4 regions of the Pantoea sp. y20 genome follow, and region 1 is predicted to be linked to each of the others. Evidence: predicted binding sites of a transcription regulator. Region 1 holds the regulator's gene; each other region holds the start of a gene.
What was found. Region 1 encodes sigma-54, which starts transcription at its own class of promoters, with help from an activator protein. Its sites were predicted from a motif close to GTTGGCACANNTTTCGCTNT; they were not measured.
Positions count from the first base shown of each region.

Region 1 (3,704 bases):
CTCCAACAGATCGTTCTCTTCATCGATGGCACTCTCCAGCGACAGGTTTTTGCTGGAGAGCGGATGCAGGCGGCGCGTATCGCTGTAGCGGCGAATCAGCGTGTTGCGATCGGTATCAAGAAACAGCAGCTGCGGCGAAAAGGCATCGGGCAGATTGTTGAGCGCCGCTTCAAAGACTTCCGGTGATTCCGGCATGTTACGCACATCAATGCTGACTGCCGCAGAAATATTGCGTTCGGTTAAGGTATTCGCCAGCTCCGGTAGCAGCACCACCGGCAAGTTGTCGACACAGTAAAAGCCCATATCTTCGAGGGCACGCAGCGCGACTGATTTTCCTGAGCCTGACCGACCGCTAACGATCATCAGCACCATCACATTTCTCCCGTTTTAAACCGGCGAAAACGCCGGTAAAAGTGTTTCTCGCTTAAGAGTGTGCTTCCTGAGCTTCTGTGATAATGGCGTAGAGCTCTTGGTCGCTCTGTGCCGCGCGCAAACGACGACAGACGGTTTTATCTGCGAGGCGTTTTGCAACCAGCGAAAGCGTGTGTAAGTGGGTTTTACACTGGTCCGCAGGTACCAGCAGGGCAAACAGCAGGTCAACCGGCTGATTATCTACCGCATCAAAAGCGATAGGCTGATCGAGGCTAATAAACACGCCGACAGCGCGTAAGGTGTCCTCTTCCAGCTTGCCATGTGGAATGGCGATGCCGTTACCAATACCGGTACTGCCCATGCGTTCGCGGGTCAGGATGGCTTCGAAAAGCGTCTGGTGCGGCAGATTGAGCTGCTTCGCTGCCAGCTCGCTGATAATCTCCAGCGCGCGTTTTTTACTCTGGCAGTGTACGCCGCTACGGGTACAGTCCAGTGAAAGGACCGAGCTCAATTCCAGTGTTAGATCGTTGTTCATCATCGTTTCACTTGCGAGTTCACATAGCCGCGAGTTTCAGGCAATTGATTTCATTACCGTTCACCCGCTGGCGCTTGCGCAGATGACAAAACGGGGCGGTAAGTTCCGCCCCATTTATGCTCTAAGTGCCGAATCAGTCAGCACTCTGCAAGCGTGAAGGTTAGTGTTTTTTCAGTTTGTCTTTGTGTTTGGTCAGCTGACGGGAAAGTTTATCGATTAACCCGTCGATGGCCGCGTACATGTCTTCCGCTTCCGATGTGGCGTGCAGCTCTCCGCCGTTAACGTGCAGTGTTGCATCCGCAACCTGCGTCACCTTCTCTACCTTCAGAACAATATAAACCTGATTGATACGATCAAAATAGTGTTCCAGTTTGGCAAATTTGGTATTTACAAATTCACGCAGAGGTTCGGTAATTTCAACATTAAGTCCGGTAAGGTTTAGCTGCATAGGTCTTCCTTCTTCGTTCGGTCAAACCAATTGCTTGCGCTGGTTTGATGGCGGTATAGATAAAGACTCGCGATATTTAGCAACCGTACGTCGCGCAACCATGATGCCCTGTTCAGACAACATGGAGGTCAGTTTGCTGTCGCTCAAGGGTTTTGCGGGGTTTTCCGCCGAGATTAATTTTTTCACTAATGCACGAATCGCCGTGGAAGAGGCTTCGCCGCCGCCTTCGGTGTTGACGTGACTGGAGAAAAAATACTTCAGTTCAAAGATGCCACGCGGGCTGTGTAAATACTTTTGCGTGGTCACGCGGGAAATGGTGGATTCATGCATATCAACAGCTTGAGCGATATCCGCCAACACCATCGGACGCATGTACTCCTCACCCTGCTCAAAAAACGCCTGCTGCTGTTCAACGATACAGCGTGTCACTTTCAGCAGCGTGTCGTTGCGGCTCTCCAGGCTCTTAATCAGCCACTTGGCTTCCTGTAAGTTGCTGCGAATAAACTGGTTATCGCTTTCATTACGGCCAGCTCCGCCCATCGCCGCATACTGCTGATTGATTTTCAGGCGCGGCATGCTGTCCGAATTGAGTTCAACCGTCCAGCGCTTACTGATTTTGCGCACCAGAACATCGGGAATGACATATTCCGGTTCGCTGGTGTTAATTGACTGGCCTGGGCGCGGATCGAGTGACTGAATCAGCAGCATCGCCTCTTTCAGCACTTCTTCCTTCAGACGGGTTACGCGCATTAGGCTGCGGAAATCATGGTTGGCCAGCAGATCGAGATGTTCGCTAACAATCAGGCGTGCTTCCGCCAGCATGGGCGTGTCGGCAGCATATTGCGACAGCTGGACTAACAGGCAATCACGCAAATCACGTGCACCGACGCCGATTGGATCAAAACGCTGCACGCGCTTGAGCACGGCTTCGACTTCTTCCAGCGCCAGCTCTTCATCACCAATGCTGTCATAAATGTCTTGTAAGCTGACGGTGAGGTAGCCGGTGTCATCAATGGCATCAACAATTGACGTGGCAATCGCGCGATCGGTATCAGTGAACGGCGTTAACTCAACCTGCCACATCAGGTAATCCTGCAGCGATTGGGTGGTTTCGCCTTGGTAGATCGGCAATTCGTCATCCTGGTAATCGGTGCCGGTGCCTGACGGTGTGCCTGCGGTGTAGATTTCGTCCCAGGTAGCGTCGAGCGGAAGCTCTTCAGGCATATCTTTCTGCTCAAGCGCTTCGCGCGTGTCTAACGAATCACTTTCCTGATCCTGAAATTCACGTGCGTCAACTTCTTCGTGCAGTTCGGTTTGTTCAAGCAGCGGATTGCTTTCCAGCGCCAGTTGCAGTTCTTGCTGGAGTTCAAGCGTAGAGAGTTGCAGCAAGCGAATGGCTTGCTGCAACTGTGGAGTCATCGCCAGCTGTTGGCTGAGCCTGAGTTGCAAACCTTGCTTCATAATTCGGTAAGAATTTCCTAAGCAAACGTAGGGTGTTACAACACCTTATCAGAGTCTGAACTCTTCGCCCAAATAAACACGCTTAACCTGCTCATCTACAAGAATTTCATCAGGCGTGCCATGGGCAATTAAATGTCCCTGGCTGACGATATAGGCGCGTTCACACACCGCGAGGGTTTCACGCACGTTGTGGTCGGTAATCAGCACGCCAAGGCCGCTGTCACGCAGATGCTCGATGATTTTCTTGATGTCGATAACCGAGATCGGGTCAACACCAGCAAAAGGTTCGTCCAGCAGGATGAATTTCGGATTAGCCGCCAGCGCGCGGGCAATTTCCACACGACGGCGTTCACCACCCGACAGCGCCTGGCCCATGCTGTCGCGCAGATGGCCAATATGGAACTCTTCCATCAGCTCGTTGGCCCGATCCTGACGCTGTTCTTCGGTTAAATCATCACGGATCTGCAGCACAGCCATCAGGTTGTCGTACACGCTCAGGCGACGGAAGATCGAGGCTTCCTGCGGCAGATAGCCGATGCCGCGACGGGCGCGCGCATGCAGCGGCAGAATGCTGATGTCTTCATCATCAATCACGATGCGGCCGGCATCGCGCGGCACAATACCCACCACCATGTAGAAGGTGGTGGTTTTACCGGCACCGTTTGGGCCCAGCAGGCCGACAATCTCGCCGGATTTTACCTGCAGGCTAACATCTTCCACCACGCGGCGGCCTTTGTAGGCTTTCGCCAGGTTCTCAGCGATTAGTGTTGCCATAGCAATCAGTTACTCTTTTTAGGGCTCGCGGACGAACCGTTTTTGTCCTGCAGCTGCGACGGTACCAGAACGGTGGTCACGCGCTTGCTGTCGCCCTGGCTGAACGCCTGCATT
Region 1 is NZ_CM142816.1:548,609-552,312, forward strand. It holds gene rapZ (RNase adapter RapZ) at 1-372, opposite strand, end outside; gene ptsN (PTS IIA-like nitrogen regulatory protein PtsN) at 425-907, opposite strand; gene hpf (ribosome hibernation promoting factor) at 1,068-1,355, opposite strand; gene rpoN (RNA polymerase factor sigma-54) at 1,377-2,816, opposite strand; gene lptB (LPS export ABC transporter ATP-binding protein) at 2,865-3,590, opposite strand; gene lptA (lipopolysaccharide ABC transporter substrate-binding protein LptA) at 3,596-3,704, opposite strand, start outside.

Region 2 (3,704 bases), 560 kb from region 1:
GGTAATCGCCACCAGACCAGCGATGAAGCCAGAGCAAGCACCGAGCAGAGAAGGTTTACCGCGTACCGCCCACTCGCCAAACACCCACGACAGCACCGCACCCGCTGTAGCCACCACGGTATTCAGGAACGCCAGCGCAGCGATTTCGTTAGCTGAGGAAGCAGAACCCGCGTTGAAGCCGAACCAGCCCACATACAGAATCGCGGTACCGAGGAACACCATCGGCAGGTTGTGTGGTTTGAAGGCTTCTTTGCCGAAACCAGCACGTTTGCCCACCAGGTAAGCACCCACCAGGCCAGCAACCGCGGCGTTGATGTGAACCACGGTACCGCCCGCGAAGTCGAGCGCGCCGTCTTGCGCCAGCAAGCCACCCGCCCACACCATGTGTGCGATTGGCAGATACGCCAGCGTCAGCCATACCACCACAAAGATCAGAACCGCAGAGAAGCGAATACGTTCAGCCAGCGCACCGACAATCAGGCCGACGGTGATACAGGCGAAGGAAGCCTGGAACGCAACGTGAATGTACTGATAGAAGCTGCCCATCAGCGCTTTCAGCTCAATATTTTTCAGCATCGCCCACTGGAAGCTACCGAAGAAGGAGTTGCCTTCACTGAACGCCAGTGAGTAGCCGTAAATCACCCACAGCACGCAAACCAGTGAGAAGGTCACCGCAACCTGCGTCAGCATCGACAGCACGTTCTTGCCGCGAATCAAACCGCCGTAGAACAGCGCAATGCCGGGAATCGACATAAACAGTACCAAGGCGGTACAGATCATCATAAAGGCGTTATCGGCTTTATCCGCTACTGCAGGGGCTGCCGCCATCGCCAGAGAAGGTAACAGCGCAAGGCTGGTGAGGCCCAACTTCGTTATCAGTTTATTCATTTCTTTCCATCCCATCACAATTCAGAGCCCCAGTTACAGTGCTGCTTCGTCGGTCTCGCCGGTACGAATACGAATGACGCGCTGCAGTTCTGCGACGAAAATCTTGCCGTCGCCAATTTTGCCGGTATACGCGGCTTTGCTGATGACATCGACCACTTCATCAAGTTGGTCGTCCGCAATAGCGATATCAATTTTTACTTTTGGCAGGAAGTTAACGCTGTACTCGGCACCGCGATAAAGCTCTGCGTGACCTTTCTGGCGACCAAAACCTTTAACCTCGGTAACGGTCAGTCCCTGAATGCCAATAGAGGATAAGGCTTCACGCACGTCCTCCAGCTTAAATGGTTTGATTACCACGGTAACCAGCTTCATACGTTCCCCTCCGGATAAGAAATTGAGTGAGTCTTCGCGGACACGTAGGGATATAAGCAAAGGCTGTGCCATAAATAAAAAAAGGGGAATGTCAGTAGCATAGGCGCGCTGTATCACGCTTCGTTATGTGAAGCACAGCGCAGTTTGCTTAGGGGGTAGAGGAAAGGTGTTGCAATATTGCACTTCTTTGGTGCTTCAAGCCTCAAAGAAGTGCATCAATACAGAACATTCCGATAAAACTGTGCAAAAAAGGTGCAATTCACCCTTCGGCTTGTACGGGGATGCCCGCCGCGAGTTCATCGCCGGCCTGCTGCAGCTGATACATCTGCCAGTAACGGCCCTGCTCGGTCAGCAGCTCAGCATGCGTACCGCGTTCCACCACCTGACCGCGATGCAGCACTAAGATCTGATCGGCTTCGGTAATGGTGGAAAGGCGATGCGCAATCACCACCAGCGTGCTGTGCTGGCGTAGTGCACGTAACGCCTGCTGAATCGCCTGTTCCGTGCCGGAATCGATATTGGCCGTGGCTTCGTCGAGGATCAGGATTTGCGGTAATGACACCAGCACGCGCGCCAGCGCCAGCAACTGTTTCTGCCCAACCGACAGATTATTGCCCTGCTCGCCTAAACGCGTATGGATGCCGTCCGCCATGCTGCGCGCCAGCGGTGCCAGCTGCACCGTCTCCAGCGCCTGCCACACCTGATCTTCCGGGATATCGCGCCCCAAACGCACGTTGGCCAGCAGCGAATCCGCCAGCACCACCGGATCCTGTTGCACCATCGCAACGCTTTGACGTAAAGCGGCGTGCGACAGCTGCGGCAGCGGGCGACCATCCAGTTCGATACTGCCGCGTGTCACCGGGTAATAGCCCATCAGCAGATTCGCCAGCGTACTTTTCCCGCTGCCGGTGTGCCCCACCAGCGCAACAAAATGACGCGCCGGCACTTCGAGATTGATGTGGCTGAGCACATCGCGATTATCGCGATAGGCAAAGCTCACATCCCGCAGCGAGATGCTGCCGGAGGCCAGCGGCAGACTATCGCTGCCGTAACCTTGCTGTTCTGCATCCATCAGTTCAAAGATACGCTCGCCGGACACCACCGCCTGTTGCAGCATCGACTGCTGCGTGGTGAGTTCAATCAGCGGTTCATTGAGGCGGCCAAGATAGGTAATAAAGGCATACAGCACACCGACTTCAAACACGCCCGGCGTGGCGAAGCTGAACAGCATCAGCAAACCGCACAGAATCATCGCCGAAAACAGACTCAGCAACGGGCGCAATAAAAAGCCATCCAGCCGCAGCGTTTCCATACGCGCCAGATAGTGTGAACGGCTGGCTTCGCCCATGCGTTCACCAAAGCGCGCCTGCTGGCGGAACTGCTGGATCACGCTCATGCCGTTGATCACTTCATTGAAGCCGTTGTTGATGTCCGCCAGATAGCTGCGCACGCGACGCGCAATCGGCGTGCTAAAGCGCTGATAAATCAGCATCACCGTTAGCACCAGCGGGAAAATCACGATCGCTACCAACGCCATGCGCCAGTCGAGGGAGAACATCGCCACCAGCATCGCGCCAATCAACGCGGCGGCGCGCAACACTGTGGCCACCACGGTAACGTAGAGATCTTTGATCACTTCGGTGTCATTGGTGACGCGCGAGATGATTTGGCCGACCGGCTGCGTATCGAAGGCGCTGAGCGGCTGGCGCAACGCCGCGTTCATCACGTCCACGCGCAATTGCTGCACCACGCCAATCGCCGCGCGGTTAAACAGCAACGCCTGAAAATAGTGCAAACCGGCGGCCAGCAATTGCAGCAGGACAAAGCCAACCAGCAGGCCCGCGACGATGCCCCACGGCATCTGATGTTTCGCCACCAGATTATCGATGAAGTAGCTTACCAGCACCGGTCCGGTCACTTCGGCTGCCGCCGCAATCCACAGCATGCCGACCGCCAGCCACAGCGATTTACGCCACGGTTTGCCATACGCCAGCAGTCGTTTCAGCGTCGGCCATAAACGTTGTGATTTAGCCACGGCTTGCTCCTTCTGCCACTTCATCGTCATCCAGTGCGGCTTCCAGCTGCTGATAACGGTACATATCGCGATACCAGCCTTCTTTGGCCGCCAGGGTGTCATGATCGCCACGCTGCGTCACGGCGCCGTGCTGCAGCACCAGAATTTCGCTGGCCTCGGTAAGCGCCGACAGACGATGCGCGCTAATAATCAAGGTGCGCCCTTTGCCCCACTGACGCAGGTTATGCAGGATGTCATGTTCAGTGCGGCCATCAACCGCCGACAGCGCATCATCCAGAATCAGGATTTCGGCATTCAGCAGCAGCGCGCGTGCAATCGCGATGCGCTGCTTCTGTCCGCCCGATAACATCACGCCGCGTTCGCCCACTTCGGTCTCATAACCTTGTGGCAGGCGCAGAATATCATCGTG
Region 2 is NZ_CM142816.1:1,108,152-1,111,855, reverse strand. It holds gene amtB (ammonium transporter AmtB) at 1-888, opposite strand, end outside; gene glnK (P-II family nitrogen regulator) at 922-1,260, opposite strand; gene ACYAC5_RS05030 (SmdB family multidrug efflux ABC transporter permease/ATP-binding protein) at 1,520-3,295, opposite strand; gene ACYAC5_RS05025 (SmdA family multidrug ABC transporter permease/ATP-binding protein) at 3,288-3,704, opposite strand, start outside.
Region 2: the regulator sigma-54 is predicted to act here: its motif matches at 1,314-1,333, upstream of glnK (P-II family nitrogen regulator).

Region 3 (3,704 bases), 380 kb from region 1:
CATCTGTTTGGCGAGATACTTCGCCATGTCGATATCGTAGCCCTGCGGCTGCAGGTCAGTACCCACGGAACCGAACGGCGGGAAGTCTTGCGGAACCGCCACGCGGATCACGCCGCGCTTTTGGATATCCTGCAGCTGATCGGCCATCGCACTCCCGACCTGCGCCATCAGCAATGCCGCGCCCGCTACCGCTAATAATACTTTTTTCATTATGCACCCCGGTGAGTTTACGTGAAACAAAAGATTCTTGATGAATCATTCTGCAACTAATGTGCCAACCGCAGTGCCGGGAGAAGAAAGGGGAAAAAACGGGGTTTTACCGCGTTGAAGGCAGCAAAAACGGGCATCGCGCCCGTTGGAATTAACGATCAAAAACAGTGCAATGCACCACAATGGCGCCCGTTAACGGTGTTCCAGCTCGTCAAGATGCTGATAAAGATCGGCAATTTGATGGATACGCTGACGGCCCTGCGACAACATTTCGTGCAGTAACGCATTTGCCAACAGGTTAATCAGGCTCATGGCGGAGGCGTAGCTATCAAAAGCGGAAACGCTGTCGAGCGGCGCACAAAGCTGCCAGCGCGCCAGCGTAATAATCCCCTGCGCCTGCGGCTCACACAGCGCCAGCACCGGAATGTTGCTCTGCTGCAGCTGCTGCATCAGCGGGCGAATGATGCGTGGACGGCGGCGAAACGCCATCACCACCACGATATCGTCGGGCGTGATATCCACCAGCTCTTCGCCCAACGTCTGGCCCGGCTGCGGCAGCACATGCACCTGCGGACGCGCCTGCATCAGCTGCTGACGCAGGTGCAGCGCCACCGGATAGGCGTTACGCATGCCGATGATAAATACCCGTTTTGCCGCGCCCAGCGCGCTAATCACCTCGCCAAACTGCTGCGGATCGATGCTGTTGACCCACTGCGTCAGGTTGGCCATCTCCTGCTTATAGTGGCGTGACAGCAAGGTGTTGCCCTGCACCGCATCGCGGTTGTCGGTGAGCGGCATGCCGCTCTGGCGCAGGATGCGCAGCTCGTCGCGCATGTCCTTATATTTCTCGTAACCGAGACGCTTGAATAAACGGCTGACCGTGGCCTTCGACACACCGCTCAGCCGCGCCAGCTCGGCGCTGTTGTAGCTGATCAGGTCATCAAAATGGTCAAACACGAAGTCGGCAATGCGCTGCTCCTGCGGCGACAGTTGCGGATATTGACTACGAAGGCGTTCATCAAGTTGTTTCATCATCGGTCCTGTAACTTTCGTTTCATCACAAGCTAGCATAAATCGATCCAGATTGATGTCCGTTCAAAACTGGAACAGCTCTTGCTTCCCATTAACCACGTACCCAGAAAAAGAGTTCTTTATGATACAGAGCAACATGGCGCCGTTAGGCATGGCCGTTACGCCGCACCATCTCGCCAGCGAAAGCGCCTTAGCCGTACTGCGCGAAGGCGGCAATGCGCTGGAAGCGATGGTGGCCGCCGCTGCCACCATCGCCGTGGTTTACCCGCACATGAACGGTTTGGGCGGCGACGGCTTCTGGCTGGTGGTGCCGCCAAACGGCGATCCCATCGCCATTGACGCCAGCGGCGCAGCCGGTTCGCTGGCACATCTTGATTTCTACCATGGCGAAACGCAGATTCCGCATCGCGGCCCCAAAGCCGCCTTAACCGTGGCGGGTACCGTCAGCGGCTGGCAGGAAGCGTTGACGCTGGCGCAGGAACTTGGCGCGACGCCGCTGCCGTTAACCCGTCTGCTGCGCGATGCAATTCGCTATGCCGCCGACGGCATTCCGGTCACCGCCTCGCAAGCCGCCGCCACCGCCGCCAAACAGCACGAGTTGCAGCATCAACCTGGTTTTGCCGCCACCTTTTTACCGGATGGCAGCGTGCCGCTTGCCGGCAGTCGCTTCACCCAGTCGGCGCTGGCGAATACGCTGAGCATGCTGTGCGATCACGGGCTGGAAAGTTTCTATCGCGGTGAACTGGCGCACCATCTGGCGCGCGAAATGACTGCGCTGGGGATGCCGATCACGCTGGAGGATTTGCAGACGCACCAAGCCCGGCGCTGCACGCCGCTGCATTTGGCACACAGTGAAGGCGATATCTGGAACATGACGCCGCCGACGCAGGGTTTGGTGTCGCTGGCGATCCTCGGCATTACCGATCGGCTGAATATGGCTGACGCAGATGAAGCGCAAACCGTGCACCGCATCGTCGAAGCCACTAAAAAAGCCTTTGCGCTGCGTGACAAGCACATCACCGATCCGCGCCACATCGACATTGATGTGCAGCGTCTGCTGGATGAGGAACACCTCAGCACGCTGGCGGCGCAGGTGGACGATCAACAAGCCGCTGCGTGGGGCACCGGGCGCGGGCCGGGCGATACCGTGTGGATGGGCGTGATGGACAGCAGCGGATTAGCCGTTTCGTTTATCCAGAGCGTTTATCACGAATTCGGCAGCGGCGTGGTGCTGCCCGGCACCGGCATCACCTGGCAAAACCGGGGTGCCGCCTTCAGCCTGCAACCCGAACATCTGCTGGCGCTGCAGCCGGGCAAACAGCCGTTCCACACCCTCAATCCCGCTGCCGCGCGTCTCAAAGATGGCCGCACCATGGTGTACGGTTCGATGGGCGGCGACGGCCAACCGCAAACCCAGGCGGCGATTTTCACCCGTCACGTGATTCAGGGACATCCGCTACAGCAGGCGGTGAGCGCGCCGCGCTGGCTGCTGGGTCGTACGTGGGGACAATCATCCGATTCGCTCAAGCTCGAAGCGCGCATCGCGCCGGAAACGGTGCAGCAGCTGCGTGCGCTCGGCCATGAGGTTGAACTGCTACCCGATTTCAGTGAAGTAGTCGGCCATGCGGGCGCGATCGTCAGACACAACAACGGCATGCTGGAAGGCGCGTTCGATCCGCGCAGCAACGGCAGCGCCGCCGGTTTCTAACGGAGATTATTGATGAGTTCACAACCGGACTGGGCCACCTATATCGCCCAAATGGAGCAGATTCTGGCGCTGGAGCTGGATGATGCGCGCCGCGCCGAGCTGCTGACGCAGTTCAACCGCATCGCCGCCATGGCCGAGCCGCTGATGGCGCTGCCGCTCGACGATCGCCTGGAAGTGGCGGGAGTGTTTCATCCATGAAACTGTCGTCATTATCGATTAATGCCCTGCAGCAGGCGCTGAGTCAGGGCGAGATCAGCGCCCGCGATATCGCGCAAAACACGCTGGCGGCGATTGAACAGCATAAGGCGATCAACGCCTGGACCGAAGTCACCGGCCAGCGCATGCTGCGCGAAGCCGATCAGATCGATCAGCTGCGCCAGCGCGGTGAAGCCTTGCCGCCGTTAGCCGGCATTCCTTACGCGGTGAAAAACCTGTTTGATGTCGCCGGACACAGCACCTTAGCCGGTGCCAGCCTGTTCAGCGCACGCGCGGCGGCGCGCGAGGATGCGTGGGCGGTGAGCAAACTGCGTCAGTCTGGCGCGCTGCTCTCCGGCATGCTGAATATGGATGCCTATGCTTATGGTTTTACCACGGAAAACACCCATTACGGCGCAACGCGCAACCCGCGCGATTTAACCCGCGTGGCGGGCGGATCGTCCGGCGGTTCAGCGGCGGCGGTGGCTGCGGGTTTGGTGCACTTCTCGCTCGGTACCGACACTAACGGCTCGATCCGCGTGCCCGCTTCACTGTGCGG
Region 3 is NZ_CM142816.1:930,720-934,423, reverse strand. It holds gene ACYAC5_RS04200 (transporter substrate-binding domain-containing protein) at 1-210, opposite strand, end outside; gene hpxU (MurR/RpiR family transcriptional regulator HpxU) at 403-1,242, opposite strand; gene ACYAC5_RS04190 (gamma-glutamyltransferase family protein) at 1,364-2,950, shown strand; gene hpxX (oxalurate catabolism protein HpxX) at 2,963-3,148, shown strand; gene ACYAC5_RS04180 (AtzE family amidohydrolase) at 3,145-3,704, shown strand, end outside.
Region 3: the regulator sigma-54 is predicted to act here: its motif matches at 1,311-1,330, upstream of ACYAC5_RS04190 (gamma-glutamyltransferase family protein).

Region 4 (3,704 bases), 620 kb from region 1:
GCAGCGAATTCTGGATCGCTGATTTCGCCACGTTCGTGTTTCTCAAAAGCCTCATCCATGCGGAAACGACTTTGTAGCGTGGATAACGGCACGCGCCCTAAGTCGCTCCAGACGCCGAGCACACGATTGAAATCGATATCAACAATCACATTGCCTAAATCAAAGATGTACAGCATGACGCCTCTCCTTTTCGTTCCCTGGATCATTCACTTTAGCGGCAAAAGTGGGAGCTGAACAGGGACGAGGGGCGGGAAATCAGTAATCTGGAAGCGGAGGCAAACTTCATTAAGCGAGCGTTGCAGCGGGTTGCAGGCATAAAAAAGCCCCGCGGGTGCGGGGCTCAATATCAGACTGTTTCGCTTACTCTTTGCTGCCGCGAGAAGAACGTTTACGATCGTTCTCGGTCAGATGACGTTTACGAATACGGACTGACAGCGGAGTCACTTCTACCAGTTCGTCATCATCGATGAACTCGATAGCCTGTTCCAGGGTCATTTTCTGCGGTGGAACCAGAGTGGTGGCTTCGTCAGTACCTGACGCACGCATGTTGGTCAGTTTCTTACCGGTCAGGCAGTTTACTGTCAGGTCGTTAGAACGGCTGTGAATACCAATGATCTGGCCTTCATACACTTCCGCACCGTGACCGAGGAACAGCTTGCCGCGATCCTGCAGACCGAACAGGGCGAACGCTACCGCTTTACCCTGACCGTTAGAGATCAGCACGCCGTTCTGACGCTGGCCCACTTCGCCCGGACGAACATCGTCATAGTGGCTGAAGGTGGAGTACAGCAGACCGGTACCTGAAGTCATGGTCATGAATTCGTTACGGAAGCCGATCAGACCACGGCTTGGGATCATGTAGTCGAGACGTACACGGCCTTTACCATCTGGATCCATGTTTTTCAGGTCGCCTTTACGCTCACCCATCGCTTGCATCACAGAACCCTGATGGGTTTCTTCGATGTCGAGGGTCACGTTTTCGAATGGCTCCTGCTTACGGCCTTCGTGCTCGCGGAAGATAACTTTCGGACGGGATACCGCCAGCTCGAAACCTTCACGACGCATGTTTTCGATCAGAACCGACAAGTGCAGCTCACCACGACCGGAAACGCGGAACGCATCCGAATCTTCGGTTTCTTCAACGCGCAGTGCCACGTTGTGTACCAGCTCTTTGTTCAAACGCTCCAGGATCTGGCGCGAGGTCACGAACTTACCTTCTTTACCGCAGAACGGTGAGGTGTTCACGTTGAAGAACATGGTAACGGTTGGCTCATCAACGCTCAGGGCTGGCAGCGCTTCCACATTCTGCGTGTCGCAGATGGTGTCAGAAATGTTCAGCTCGCCCAGACCGGTGATCGCGATGATGTCGCCCGCTTCCGCCAGAGTGCTTTCAATGCGCTCCAGACCAAGGTGGCCCAGCACTTTACCGACTTTACCGTTACGGGTTTTGCCTTCGCTATCAATGATAGTGACCTGCTGGTTCGGCTTCACAGTACCGCGCTTGATGCGGCCGATGCCGATCACGCCCAGATAGTTGTTGTAGTCCAGCTGCGAGATCTGCATCTGCAGTGGCGCTTCAACTTCAACCTGAGGTGGAGAAACGTGGTCAACGATCGCCTGATACAGCGGGGTCATGTCGTCAGCCATGTCGGTATGTTCCAGACCCGCGATACCGTTCAGCGCCGAAGCGAAGATAATCGGGAAGTCCAGCTGCTCGTCAGTCGCATCCAGGTTAACGAACAGGTCAAATACCTGATCAACAACCCAATCAGGACGCGCGCCCGGACGGTCAACTTTGTTGATAACCACAATCGGCTTCAAACCATGAGCAAATGCTTTCTTGGTTACGAAGCGGGTTTGCGGCATAGGGCCATCCATCGCATCTACAACCAGCAGCACCGAATCCACCATGGACATGACGCGCTCCACTTCACCACCGAAGTCGGCGTGTCCTGGGGTATCAACGATGTTGATACGGTAGTCATTCCATTTGATGGCGGTGTTTTTTGCGAGGATGGTAATCCCACGCTCTTTCTCCAAATCGTTGGAGTCCATTACGCGCTCAGTCGCTTCGGTACGAGCATCAAAAGTACCGGACTGTTGGAGCAGCTTGTCAACCAGGGTGGTCTTACCATGGTCAACGTGCGCGATGATGGCGATGTTACGCAAATTTTCGATCACAGCTTTGCCTCAGGCATTATAGAAATAACGCGGTATTGTACACGGATTAAGCGGAAGACTGAACATGATCACAGATTTCGCCGAAAGTTTCTTATAGCGCTGGTTTTTAGCACCGTTTTCGGTGCATTAATCTGCACTGCGATAGTAATTTGCACCAAATTGGTGCTTAACTTCACCTGTGGCGCACCATAACGATGCATGCAATCCATCCTGGTGCAGCCTTCGACTCACGAAAGGGCGCATTGTAGCGCCATTTTCGCCATTGTCATAAAGTTGGCACAGAATTCGCTTTATATATTTTAAGCGAAAACGACAGTTATAAAACGGTTGAAAGAGCTTGCCGAGATCTTTGGTTAGGAGTGGTCAGCAGTCGTGACACATTCCCGGCAACGAAGTTCTCTCACCATGACGATAATGACCATTTCCAGGAGAGTTGAGTATGTCCGCTGAACACGTTCTCTCGATGATGAACGAGCATGAAGTTAAGTTTGTTGACCTGCGTTTTACCGATACCAAAGGTAAAGAACAGCACGTTACTATCCCTGCTCACCAGGTTAACGCTGACTTCTTCGAAGAAGGCAAAATGTTCGATGGCTCCTCCATCGGTGGCTGGAAAGGCATTAACGAATCAGACATGGTGCTGATGCCGGATGCAACCACTGCAGTCATGGATCCGTTCTTCGAAGACTCGACCCTGATCATCCGTTGCGACATCCTTGAGCCAGGCACACTGCAGGGCTACGACCGTGACCCACGCTCCATTGCTAAGCGTGCAGAAGAGTTCCTGCGTTCTTCAGGCATCGCGGATACCGTGCTGTTTGGACCAGAGCCAGAGTTCTTCCTGTTCGATGACATCCGTTTCGGTTCTACTACTTCAGGTTCACACGTGGCTATCGACGATATCGAAGCAGCCTGGAACACCGGTAAAGAGTACGAAGGCGGTAACAAAGGTCACCGTCCAGGTCTGAAAGGCGGTTACTTCCCAGTGCCACCGGTTGACTCAGCACAGGACATCCGTTCTGCTATGTGTCTGACCATGGAGCAGATGGGTCTGGTGGTTGAAGCACATCACCACGAAGTAGCCACAGCTGGTCAGAACGAAGTGGCAACCCGCTTCAACACCATGACCAAAAAAGCTGACGAAATTCAGATCTACAAATACGTGGTGCACAACGTTGCTCACGCGTACGGCAAAACGGCAACCTTTATGCCTAAGCCAATGTTCGGCGATAACGGTTCTGGTATGCACTGCCACATGTCTCTGTCAAAAGGCGGCGTGAACCTGTTCTCTGGCGACAAGTACGGCGGCCTGTCTGAAACTGCTCTGTTCTATATTGGCGGTATCATCAAGCACGCTAAAGCGATCAACGCCCTGGCGAACCCAACCACCAACTCCTACAAGCGTCTGGTCCCAGGCTACGAAGCGCCAGTTATGCTGGCTTACTCTGCCCGTAACCGTTCTGCTTCTATCCGTATCCCAGTGGTTGCCAGCCCGAAAGCACGTCGTATCGAAGCACGCTTCC
Region 4 is NZ_CM142816.1:4,156,456-4,160,159, forward strand. It holds gene yihX (glucose-1-phosphatase) at 1-176, opposite strand, end outside; gene typA (ribosome-dependent GTPase TypA) at 361-2,181, opposite strand; gene glnA (glutamate--ammonia ligase) at 2,621-3,704, shown strand, end outside.
Region 4: the regulator sigma-54 is predicted to act here: its motif matches at 2,454-2,473, upstream of glnA (glutamate--ammonia ligase).